Regions from separate parts of the Actinomadura sp. WAC 06369 genome, predicted to be linked through region 2. Evidence: predicted binding sites of a transcription regulator. Region 2 holds the regulator's gene; the other holds the start of a gene.
The links. Region 2 encodes HspR, which represses chaperone genes until heat shock. Its sites were predicted from a motif close to ANTTGAGTCNNNNNGACTCAANT; they were not measured.
Positions count from the first base shown of each region.

Region 1: a site for HspR is predicted at 3,933-3,955, ahead of lon (endopeptidase La). Genes of this name have one in related genera too.

Region 1 is NZ_QHJN01000023.1:23,124-28,765, forward strand. It holds gene DMH08_RS08980 (nitroreductase family deazaflavin-dependent oxidoreductase) at 1-852, shown strand, start outside; gene DMH08_RS08985 (VanZ family protein) at 857-1,342, opposite strand; gene lon (endopeptidase La) at 1,476-3,872, opposite strand; gene DMH08_RS08995 (GNAT family N-acetyltransferase) at 4,037-4,570, shown strand; gene DMH08_RS09000 (DUF5946 family protein) at 4,665-5,099, shown strand; gene DMH08_RS09005 (GNAT family N-acetyltransferase) at 5,151-5,642, shown strand, end outside.
Region 2 is NZ_QHJN01000102.1:11,677-17,318, forward strand. It holds gene clpB (ATP-dependent chaperone ClpB) at 1-2,448, opposite strand, end outside; gene DMH08_RS25190 (heat shock protein transcriptional repressor HspR) at 2,489-2,935, opposite strand; gene dnaJ (molecular chaperone DnaJ) at 2,938-4,113, opposite strand; gene grpE (nucleotide exchange factor GrpE) at 4,215-4,934, opposite strand; gene dnaK (molecular chaperone DnaK) at 4,928-5,642, opposite strand, start outside.

The DNA.
Region 1 (5,642 bases), on a different contig from region 2:
AGCCGCTGGGTGCTGGGCGGCCGCTACCTCACGTGGCCGCGGCTCGCGGCGCTGTGCGGCGCGCTCACCGGCGTCCGGCCGCGCACCTTCCGCGTGCCGTCCCCGGTGATGCTCGGCCTCGGGTCCGCGCTCGACGCGGCCAAGCGCGTCCGGTCCTTCGACTACCCGCTGACGCGGGACGCGGCCGAGTTCATGGTGACGCTCGTCCCGACCGACGACCGCCCCATCCTCGACGCGCTCGGCATCACGCTGCGCCCCGTGGAGGAGACGGTCGCCGACGGGCTGCGCTGGCTCGCCGCGTCCGGGCACCTGGACGCGCGCCGCGCGGGACGGCTCGCGCCCCCGGCGGCGCACGTCCCCGCCGCCGAGCGCACCGCCGTCCAGCGGGTGCTGGGCCCCGTCTTCCACCGGGTCTCCGGGTCCGCCTGGTTCGCGAAGGCCGGGCCCCGGATCGTCCCGCCCGTCGACCGCACCCTCAACCGGCTGACCGGCGGCCGCCTCATGCTCGGGCAGCTCCTCGTGCCCAGCCTGATCCTCACCACCACGGGCGCGGTGAGCGGCCTGCCCCGCACGACCCCGCTGGCGTGCCTGCCCGAGCGGGACGGGTCGTGGCTCGTCGTCGGCTCCAACTTCGGCCGCGAGAAGCACCCCGCCTGGACCGGCAACCTCCTCAGGACGCCGGAGGCCGAGGTCCTGTTCCGCGGCCGCGCCGTCCCCGTCAAGGCGCACCTCCTCGACGACGACGAGCGCGCCGAAGCCTGGCCCCGGCTCGTCCGGGTATGGCCGGTCTACGACCGCTACGTGGAGCGCACCACCCGGCGGCTCCGCGTCTTCCGCCTCACCCCCCGCTGACCCGTCACGAACCGCGCAGGGACCGGGACAGCCGGCGGCCGAGGAGCAGGTACGCGAGGACGACCCCGGCGACGTTCAGGATCACGTCGTCGATGTCGAAGGCGCGGCCGACCACGAACGCGCCCTGCACCAGCTCGACCGCGAACGAGAACAGCGCCGTCAGCACGGCGAGCCGGACCGGGCCGCGCAGCCGCTTGGCGACCAGCGGCACCAGCACCCCGATGGGGGCGAGCAGGGCGAGGTTGCCGCCGAGCTGGAGCACCGCCTCCTTGGTCGGGCGGTCCAGGTAGAAGCGCAGGGAGTCGCCGGGCCGGAAGTTCGCCCCGGCCTGCCCCTCGTCGCGCACGGGCGTCAGCGTGAGCCGGAACGCGACGTAGCAGAAGCCGCCGAGCAACACGAGCGCCGTGACGGCGACGGCGGCGCGCAGCGCGAGGAGGTGCCGGGGGACGCGTTCACCGGGCGGAGCGGGCTGCCACATTTCGACCAACACGGCGCCCCTCCTCCCCCGCCCGCGCCCCCGCATGCCCGCCGGCGCGATTCGGACGTCCGATATGCCCCTCCCGGGCCGGACCGCGGGCAGGCGGACGCCCGCGGCCCGGCCGGGCCGCGGGCGTCCCGTCCCGTCAGGCGGCGACGGCCGTCGTGGCGGGCTCCAGCGCCAGGTCGAGGACCTCCCGGACGTCGCTGACGGTGAACACCGTCAAGCCGTCCAGCACCTCCTGCGGCACCTCCTCCAGGTCGGGCTCGTTGCGCTTCGGGACGATCGCGGTGGTGATGCCGAGGCGGCTCGCCGCCAGCAGCTTCTGCTTCAGCCCGCCGATCGGCAGCACCCGCCCGGTCAGCGACACCTCGCCGGTCATCGCGACGTCCGGCCGCACCGCACGCCCCGACAGCAGCGACGCCAGCGCCGTCGTCATCGTGATGCCCGCGCTCGGCCCGTCCTTCGGGATCGCGCCCGCCGGCACGTGGACGTGCACGCCGCGGTCCTTCAGGTCGCCGACCGGCAGCTCCAGCTCCGCGCCCCGCGACCGCAGGTAGCTCAGCGCGATCCGCGCCGACTCCTTCATCACGTCGCCGAGCTGCCCGGTCAGCGTCACCCCGGTGTCGCCGGTCTCCCGGTCGGCCAGCGACGCCTCGATGTACAGGACGTCCCCGCCCGCGCCGGTCACCGCGAGGCCGGTCGCGACGCCCGGCACCCCGGTGCGCCGCTCGCCCCGGCTCAGCTCCACCTCCGGCGTGAACCGCGGCCGGCCCAGGTAGTCCTTGAGGTCGTCGGGGCCGACCGAGACCGGCAGCGACGCCTTCTCCAGCGCGACGTTCGCGGCGATCTTCCGCAGCACCCGCGCGATCGACCGGTCCAGCGACCGGACGCCCGCCTCGCGGGTGTACTCGGACGCGAGCAGCCGCAGCGCCGCGTCGTCCAGCGCCACCTCCGACGGCTCCAGCCCCGCCTTGCCGAGCTGGCGCGGCAGCAGGTGGTCGCGGGCGATCGTCACCTTCTCGTGCTCGGTGTAGCCGTCGAGCTGCACCAGCTCCATCCGGTCCAGCAGCGGCCCCGGGATCGCCTCCACCACGTTCGCCGTCGCCAGGAACAGGACGTCGCTCAGATCGAGCTCGACCTCCAGGTAGTGGTCGCGGAACGTGTGGTTCTGCTCCGGGTCCAGCACCTCCAGCAGCGCCGCCGTCGGGTCGCCCCGGTAGTCGGCGCCGACCTTGTCGACCTCGTCCAGCAGGACGACCGGGTTCATCGACCCCGCCTCCCGGATCGCCCGCACGATCCGGCCGGGCAGCGCCCCCACGTACGTCCGCCGGTGGCCGCGGATCTCGGCCTCGTCCCGGACGCCGCCCAGCGCGACCCGGACGAACGTGCGGCCCATCGCCCGCGCGACCGACTCGCCCAGCGACGTCTTGCCGACCCCGGGAGGCCCGGCCAGCGCGAGCACCGCGCCGCTGCGCCGCCCGCCGACCACGCCGAGCCCCCGCTCCTCGCGGCGCTTGCGCACCGCCAGGTACTCGATGATGCGCTCCTTCACGTCGTCGAGGCCCGCGTGGTCGGCGTCCAGGATCTCCCGGGCGCCCGCGATGTCGTAGGCGTCCTCGGTCCGCTCGTTCCACGGGATGTCGAGGACGGTGTCGAGCCAGGTGCGGATCCAGCCGCCCTCCGGCGACGCGTCCGACGACCGCTCGAGCTTGTCGACCTCCTTCAGCGCGGCCTCCCGCACCTTCTCCGGCAGGTCCGCCGCCTCGATCCGGGCGCGGTAGTCGTCCTCCTCGTCGGCGGGGTCGCCGTTCAGCTCGGCCAGCTCCTTGCGGATGGCCTCCTGCTGCTGCCGCAGCAGGAACTCGCGCTGCGTCTTCTCCATGCCCTCCTGCACGTCCTTGCGGATCGTCTCCGCGACGTCCAGCTCGGCGAGGTGGTCGCGCGCCCAGCCGATCACGAGGGTGAGCCGCTCGACGACGTCCGTCGTCTCCAGCACCTCCACCTTCTGCTCGTCCGACAGGTAGGGCGCGTACCCCGCGTTGTCCGCGAGCGTCGACGGGTCGTCGATCTGCTGCACCACGTCGACGACCTGCCACGCGCCGCGCTTCTGCAGGATCGCGCTGACGAGGCCCTTGTACTCCTTCGCCAGCTCCTGCGCCCGTCCGGACGGCGCCTGCTTCTCGATCAGGGTCCCCTCGACCCACAGCGCCGCGCCCGGCCCGGTCGTCCCCGTGCCGATCCGCACCCGGGCGACGCCGCGCACGACGGCCCCCGGCTCCCCGCCGGGCAGCCGCCCCTCCTGCTCGACCACGCCCAGGGTCCCGACCGCCGCGTACTGCCCGTCCAGCCGCGGCACCAGCAGCACCCGCGGCTTGCCGGGCGTCCGTATCCCCGGCCCCTTCGTCTGCGCCACCGCCCGCGCCGCCTCGATGGCCGCCCGCACCTCCGCGTCGCCGGACAGGTCGAGGGGCACCACCATGCCCGGCAGAACGGCCCCGTCGTCCAGGGGCAGCACCGGCAGCGTCAGGGTCTCGCTCATGCTCACTCCAAGTCCGTGTCCCACCGGCCCCTCGGGAGGACCGGCGACCCAACTCCAGAAGGTTGAGTCATCCACACTCAAGAAAACGGAGCAGCATTTTGTTTCCTCCCCCCGTTCGCTCTCAGCGATCAACGCCGGAGCCCCCCGTTCACGACACTGGGGGCATGCCCTTCGAGCACGCCCCGTGCCGTCTCGTGCAGCCAACGGCGGCGCTGCGGGAGTCATTCCTCGCGGGCGAACTGGCCGACTGCCGCGCCGAGGGGACGTCCGCCGCATGGCTCGCGCCCGCCTTCGCCGACTTCCGCGCGTTCGTCGCGGGACGGCGCGGCGTCCACGTCCGCTGGGGCGTCCCGACCACGACGTTCTGGTACGTCGCGGGCGGGCACTACCTCGGCACGCTGATCCTCCGCCACCGGCTGACGGCGGCCCTCGCCGACGCGGGCGGGCACGTCGGCTACCACGTCGTGGCGCCGTGGCGCCGGCGCGGCCACGCGACCCGGATGCTCGCCGCCGGTCTGGACGAGTGCGCCCGGCGCGGCCTCGCGCGCGTGCTGGTGACCTGCGCGCCGGGCAACGAGGCGTCCCGCCGGGTCGTCCTCGCCAACGGCGGCGTCCCGGCCGGGCGGAAGCGCGGCGAGGACCGGTTCTGGATCGCCCTCGACGACGGCCCCGCGAGCCGGAAATCGCGTTGCGGGTGAGGTGGGAGCGTGGCAGGTTGCCGATGACGGCGGCCGGTGCACGTAGCGGGCCGGACGCGCCGGTCGAGCGTGCGCCGCTAGCTGAGGGGGAACCGTGACGAACTGCCCCGAATGCGGCGGCCCCGGTCCCTGCGACGACCTGTTCCAGGAGCTGCTGGCGCTCGACCACTCGCGGCGCGAGCCGTGGGGGCCGCTGCACGGCGTGTCCGTCGCGTGCTTCGTGTACCAGCATCCGAGCCGGCTGGTGTCCGCGCCGCCGTTCGGCTGGACGATCCTGGACGCCTTCCTGCGGGACGGACGGGCGGGCGCCGAACGGGTCGTGTCCGGATTCCGGCGCGCGAACTCGCACCGCCGCCGCGAGGGCCCGGCCACGGACGCGCGGGCGCCCTCCGGGACGCCGCCCGCGCGGTTCGCCGTCACCATCGCCGAGGTCGCGGTCGACGGCACGTTCCCCGCGGACGGTTTCCCCGACCGCGTCCGGGAATGGGCGGCCGCGACCGTCGAGGCGTGGACGGCGCGTCCGGAATGACGCGGGGAAAACCGTTTCTCAAGGGGAGAGCCCGCGCGAATAATGGGCTCGGTGACCCTCACTAACTGGCCTTTGTACGGGCTCGTCCTGCGGACGCCCCGGCTGGAGTTGCGCCTGCCCGACCTGCGGGAACTCGACTCCGCGGGCGACCTGGCCGCCGAGGGGGTCCACGATCCGGCGGCGATGCCCTTCGCGACGCCCTGGACGGACGCGCCCCCGGCGGAGCGCGGGCGGGCGCACATGCAGTTCCACTGGCGGCAGCTCGCGGAATGGACGCCCGAGAACTGGACGCTGCAGCTCGCCGTGTTCCTCGACGGCCGGACGGTCGGCGTCCAGAGCGTCGGCGCCCGCGACTTCGCCGTGGTGCGGGAGGTCGGGACCGGCTCGTGGCTCGGGCGCCGCTTCCAGGGGCGGGGCGTCGGCACGGAGATGCGCGCGGCGGTGCTCGCGCTCGCGTTCGAAGGGCTGGGCGCCGAGACGGCGGTGAGCGCGGCGTTCGCCGACAACGCGGCGTCCGTCGCGGTGTCGCGGAAGCTCGGGTAC
Region 2 (5,642 bases):
GCGCAGCGGCCGCGCCCCGTACAGCGGGTCGTAGCCGGTCAGCGCGAGCCACTCGCGGGCCGCGTCGGTCACCCGCAGCCTGAGCCGCCGCTCGGCGAGCCGCGCGGCGAGCCGGTCGACCTGGAGGTCGACGATCCGGGTCAGCTCGGCCGTCGAGAGGGCGTCGAACAGGATGACGTCGTCGAGCCGGTTCAGGAACTCGGGCTTGAACGAGTTCCGGACGGCGTTCCAGACGGCCTCGCGCTTCGCGCCGTTCTCGAGCGTCGGGTCGACGAGGAACTGCGAGCCGATGTTCGAGGTCAGGATCAGGATCGTGTTGCGGAAGTCGACCGTGCGGCCCTGCCCGTCCGTCAGCCGCCCGTCGTCCAGCACCTGCAGGAGGACGTCGAACACCTCCGGGTGGGCCTTCTCGACCTCGTCCAGCAGGACGGCCGAGTAGGGGCGGCGGCGGACGGCCTCGGTGAGCTGCCCGCCCTCCTCGTACCCGACGTATCCGGGCGGGGCGCCGACGAGCCGGGCGACGCTGTGCTTCTCGCCGTACTCGCTCATGTCGATGCGGGTGATGGCGCGCTCGTCGTCGAACAGGAACTCCGCGAGCGCCTTCGCCAGCTCGGTCTTGCCGACGCCGGTCGGGCCGAGGAACAGGAACGAGCCGGTCGGCCGGTCGGGGTCGCTGATGCCCGCGCGGGCGCGCCGCACCGCGTCCGACACGGTCCGGACGGCCGCGGCCTGCCCGATCAGCCGGCGGCCCAGCTCGTCCTCCATGCGGAGCAGCTTGGCGGTCTCGCCCTCCAGGAGGCGGCCGGCGGGGATGCCGGTCCAGGACGCGACGACGTCGGCGACGTCGTCCGGCCCGACCTCCTCCTTGACCATCGCGTTCGTGTCGTCGGCGGCCTCGGACGCCTCCTCCAGCTGCTTCTCCAGCGCGGGGATCTCGCCGTAGGTGAGCCGGGAGGACGTCTCCAGGTCGCCGTCGCGCTGCGCCCGCTCGGCCTCGCCGCGGAGCTGGTCGATGCGCTCCTTGATCTCGCCGACCCGGTTCAACCCGGCCTTCTCCCGCTCCCAGCGGGCGTTCAGGCCGGACAGCTGCTCCTGCTTGTCGGCGAGGTCCTTGCGGAGCCGCTCGAGCCGCTGCCGGGACGCCTCGTCGGTCTCCTTCGACAGGTTCAGCTCCTCCATCCGCAGCCGGTCGACGGCGCGCTGCAGCTCGTCGATCTCGACGGGACGGGAGTCGATCTCCATGCGGAGCCGGGACGCGGCCTCGTCCACGAGGTCGATCGCCTTGTCGGGCAGGAACCGGGAGGTGATGTACCGGTCGGACAGCGTCGCCGCCGACACCAGCGCCGAGTCGTTGATCTGCACCTTGTGGTGCGCCTCGTACCGGCCCTTCAGCCCGCGCAGGATCGCGATGCTGTCCTCGACGGACGGCTCCCCGACGAGCACCTGCTGGAAGCGGCGTTCGAGGGCCGGGTCCTTCTCGATGCGCTCGCGGTACTCGTCCAGCGTCGTCGCGCCGATCATGCGGAGCTCGCCGCGCGCCAGCATCGGCTTCAGCATGTTCCCGGCGTCCATCGCGCCCTCGGCGGCGCCCGCCCCGACGACGGTGTGCAGCTCGTCGATGAACGTGACGATCTGCCCTTCGCTCTCCTTGATCTCGGTCAGCACGGACTTCAGCCGCTCCTCGAACTCGCCGCGGTACTTCGCGCCCGCGACCATCGCGCCGAGGTCCAGGGAGACGAGGGTCTTGCCGCGCAGCGACTCGGGGACGTCCCCGGCGACGATCCGCTGCGCGAGGCCCTCGACGACGGCGGTCTTGCCGACGCCCGGCTCGCCGATCAGCACCGGGTTGTTCTTCGTGCGCCGCGACAGGACCTGGACGACCCGGCGGATCTCCGCGTCGCGCCCGATCACCGGGTCGAGGCGCCCGTCCCGGGCGGCGGCGGTCAGGTCGACGCCGTACTTCTCCAGCGACTGGTAGGTGCCCTCGGGGTTCTCGCTGGTGACGCGGGCGTGCCCGCGCACCTTCCCGAACGCGTCGAGCAGCGCGTCCGGCGTCGCGCCCGCCTCCTTCAGCAGCCCGGCGGCGGGGCCGCCGTCCGCGGCGAGCCCCACGAGGAGGTGCTCGGTCGACACGTACTCGTCTTCGAGCTGCCGTGCGCGCGCGCCCGCCGTGGTGATGGCGCGGTGCAGCTGCGCGGACAGCCGCGGCGCCGAGACGGTCGAACCGGCCGCCTTCGGCTGCGCGGCGAGCTGCTCCTCCGCGCGCCGCCGGATCGCCTGCCAGTCGGCCCCGACGGCCTCGAGCAGCGGCACCGCCGTGCCGTCCTGCAGCGAGATCAGCGCCACCAGCAGGTGCTGCGGCTGCACCTCGGGGTTCCCTTCGGCGGCCGCCCGGCGGATCGCGACCGACACGGCCTCCCGGCTCTTCTGCGTCAGCTTGTCTTCCATGATCCGCTCCCCCTGCGTCCTCAGAGCCCTGCCCGGCGGCCTAGTCGCGCTCGGGCCGCTGCTGCCAGACCACGACGCTGGTGCGCCGGATCGGCACCAGGTCGGACCCGGGCGCGCCCGGGTCGCCGTGCCGCCGCTGCTGCGCCAGCCGCGCCGCGACCGCCCGGGTCGATTCGAGTTCGTTCGCCAGCTCGTCCAGGGCGGCGTGCGCCTTGGCGAGCTCCTCGCGGAGCCGCGCGTTGTCGCGCTGCAGCCCCAGGATGTGCTTGATGCCCGACAGGTTGATGCCCTCCTCCTGGGAGAGCCGCTGGATCTCGCGGAGCAGCACGATGTCGCGCATCGAGTAGCGGCGGCCCCGGCCCGCCGTCCGGCCCGGGGACACCAGCCCCATCCGGTCGTACGTCCGCAGCGTCTGCGGATGCAGCCCGGAGAGCTGCGCCGCCACGGAGATCACGTAGACCGGGGTGTCGTCACCGAACGGGTCCATGATCACTCCTGTCTGGCCTGCTTGATCAGGTCGGCGCGCAGCTCGTCGCCGCCGCCCGCGTCCCGCAGCCTGGTCAGAGCCTCCCGCGTCTGGTCGTCCAGCTTCGCCGGCACCTGCACGTCGACGGTGACGAGCAGGTCGCCCTTGGTGCCGTCCCGCCGGGTCGCGCCGCGGCCCCGGACGCGGAACGTGCGCCCGTTCGGGGTGCCCTCGGGCAGCCGCAGCGTCACCGGCTGCCCCTGGAACGTCGGGACCCGGATCTCGCCGCCGAGCGCCGCCTCCGGGAACGTCACCGGCACCGACAGCGTCAGGTTGTCGCCGCTGCGGCCGAACACCGCGTGCGGCTTCACCTTGATGTTCACGTACAGGTCGCCGTTCGGGCCGCCGTTCTCGCCCGGCGCGCCCTTGCCCTTCAGCCGGATCTTCTGCCCGTCGGCGACGCCCGCGGGGACGCGCGCCTGGATCGTCCGGGTGCCGGTGGCGCGCCCGCTGCCGTGGCAGGTCGGGCAGGGGTCGTCGACGACGAGGCCGCGGCCCCGGCACTCCTTGCACGGCTCCTGGAACCCGAAGTTGCCGAGGTTGCGGGTCTCGTGGCCGGTGCCCTCGCAGCTCGGGCACACCCGCGGGACGGTCCCCGCCTTCGCGCCCGTGCCGCGGCAGCTCCCGCACGCCGCCTCGCTCGTCAGCTTGATCGGGACGGTCACGCCGTTCATCGCGCGGCCGAACGTCAGCGTCACGTCCGTCTCGACGTCGGCGCCGCGCCGGGCCCGCCGCGTCCCGGTGGTGCGGGTGCCCGCGCCGCCGCCGCGGTTGAACAGCCCGCCGAACAGGTCGCCGATGCGCTCCCCGGCGCCGCCGGTCTGCGTCCCGGTGCCTCCGGTCTGCCCGAAGATGTCGCCGAAGTCGAACGGGAACCCGCCGCCCTGCTGCCCGCGGAAACCGCCCGGCATGGACCGCACGGAGTCGTACTCCTTGCGGCGCTTCTCGTCGGAGAGGACGTCGTAGGCTTCGGAGACCTCCTTGAAGCGGTCCTCGGCGTCGGCGTCCCCCCGGTTCGCGTCCGGGTGGTACTTGCGGGCCAGCTTCCGGTAGGACTTCTTGATCTCCTCCTGCGACGCGGTCTTCGAGACACCGAGGACCTTGTAGTAGTCCTTCTCCAGGTAGTCCTTGGTGCTCACGGCGCCCCGCTCTCTGCTATGCCCACTTGCCTACGTCCAGTCTGCCGCCCGGCGTCCGGCCCGTCCCGCCCCGCGCGGGGACGGGACGGGCCGTCCGTGCGTCACTCGTCGGACTTGCCGGAGCCGTCCGCCCCGTCCGCCGACTCCTCCGCCGCGCCGGCGGCGTCCTCGGCGCCCTCGCCGGCGCCGTCGTCGCCCGCGTTCGGGTCGGGCTCGGCGACCGCGACCCGCGCCGCGCGCAGGATCCGCTCGCCGATCCGGTAGCCGGGCTGCAGGACGTCCGCGACGCTCGTCTCCGCGACGTCCTTCGAGTAGGAGTGCATGAGCGCCTCGTGCACCGTCGGGTCGAAGGGCTCGCCCTTCTCCCCGTACTTCTCCAGCCCGAGCTTCCCGGTGACCGACTCGAGGGCCTCCCCGACGGACTTGAACCCGCCGGTCAGCTCGTCGTGGTCGCGGGCGCGGCCGATGTCGTCCAGGACCGGCAGCAGCTCCGACAGCACCTGCCCGAGCGCCTGCTCCCGGACCGCGACCCGGTCGCGGTCGACGCGCTTGCGGTAGTTGTCGTACTCCGCCTTGAGCCGCTGCAGGTCGGCCAGCCGCTCGGCCAGCTGCTCCTTCAGGGCCGCGGTCTCCTCCCCGGCCTCCCCGCCGCCGGACGCGTCCGCGGCGGGGGCCGCCGGGGCGGCGGGCTCGTCCTTCTTGTCCGCCCGCTTCCCGGCCGGCGGTGTACGGACTTCCCCTGTCTCGGGGTCGATGCGCCGCTTGTCGCGGATCACCGGTCCCTCCTTCTCCTCGCCCTCGTCGGGAGAGGTGCTCACGATGCGTCACCCTTCGGCTTGTCGTCGTCGATGATCTCGGCGTCGACGACCTCGTCGTCCTGGCCGCCCTGGGCGTCGGCCGTCGGGCCCGCGTCCTGCGCGCCCGCCTGCGCGCCCTCGGGGTTCTGGGCGTACATCGCGGCGCCCATCTTCTGGCTGACCTGCGCGAGCTTCTCCGTCGAGCCCTTGATGGCGTCGATGTCGGTGCCCTCGAGCGTCTTCTTGACCTCGGCGACGGCCTCCTCGACCTCGGTCTTCAGCTCCGCGGGGACCTTCTCGTCGTTCTCCCGCAGGAACTTCTCGGTCGAGTACGCGAGGGTGTCGGCCTGGTTGCGGACCTCGGCCTCCTCCTTGCGGCGGCGGTCCTCCTCGGCGTACTGCTCGGCGTCGCGGACCATCTGCTCGATGTCGTCCTTGGGCAGCGCGCTGCCGCCCGTGATGACCATCGACTGCTCCTTGCCGGTGCCCTGGTCCTTCGCGCTGACGTTCACGATGCCGTTCGCGTCGATGTCGAAGGTGACCTCGATCTGCGGGACGCCCCGCGGCGCCGGCGGCAGGCCGGTCAGCTGGAAGGTGCCGAGCTTCTTGTTGTACGCGGCGATCTCGCGCTCGCCCTGGTAGACCTGGATCTCCACGGACGGCTGGTTGTCGTCGGCGGTCGTGAACGTCTCCGAGCGCTTGGTCGGGATCGTCGTGTTCCGCTCGATGATC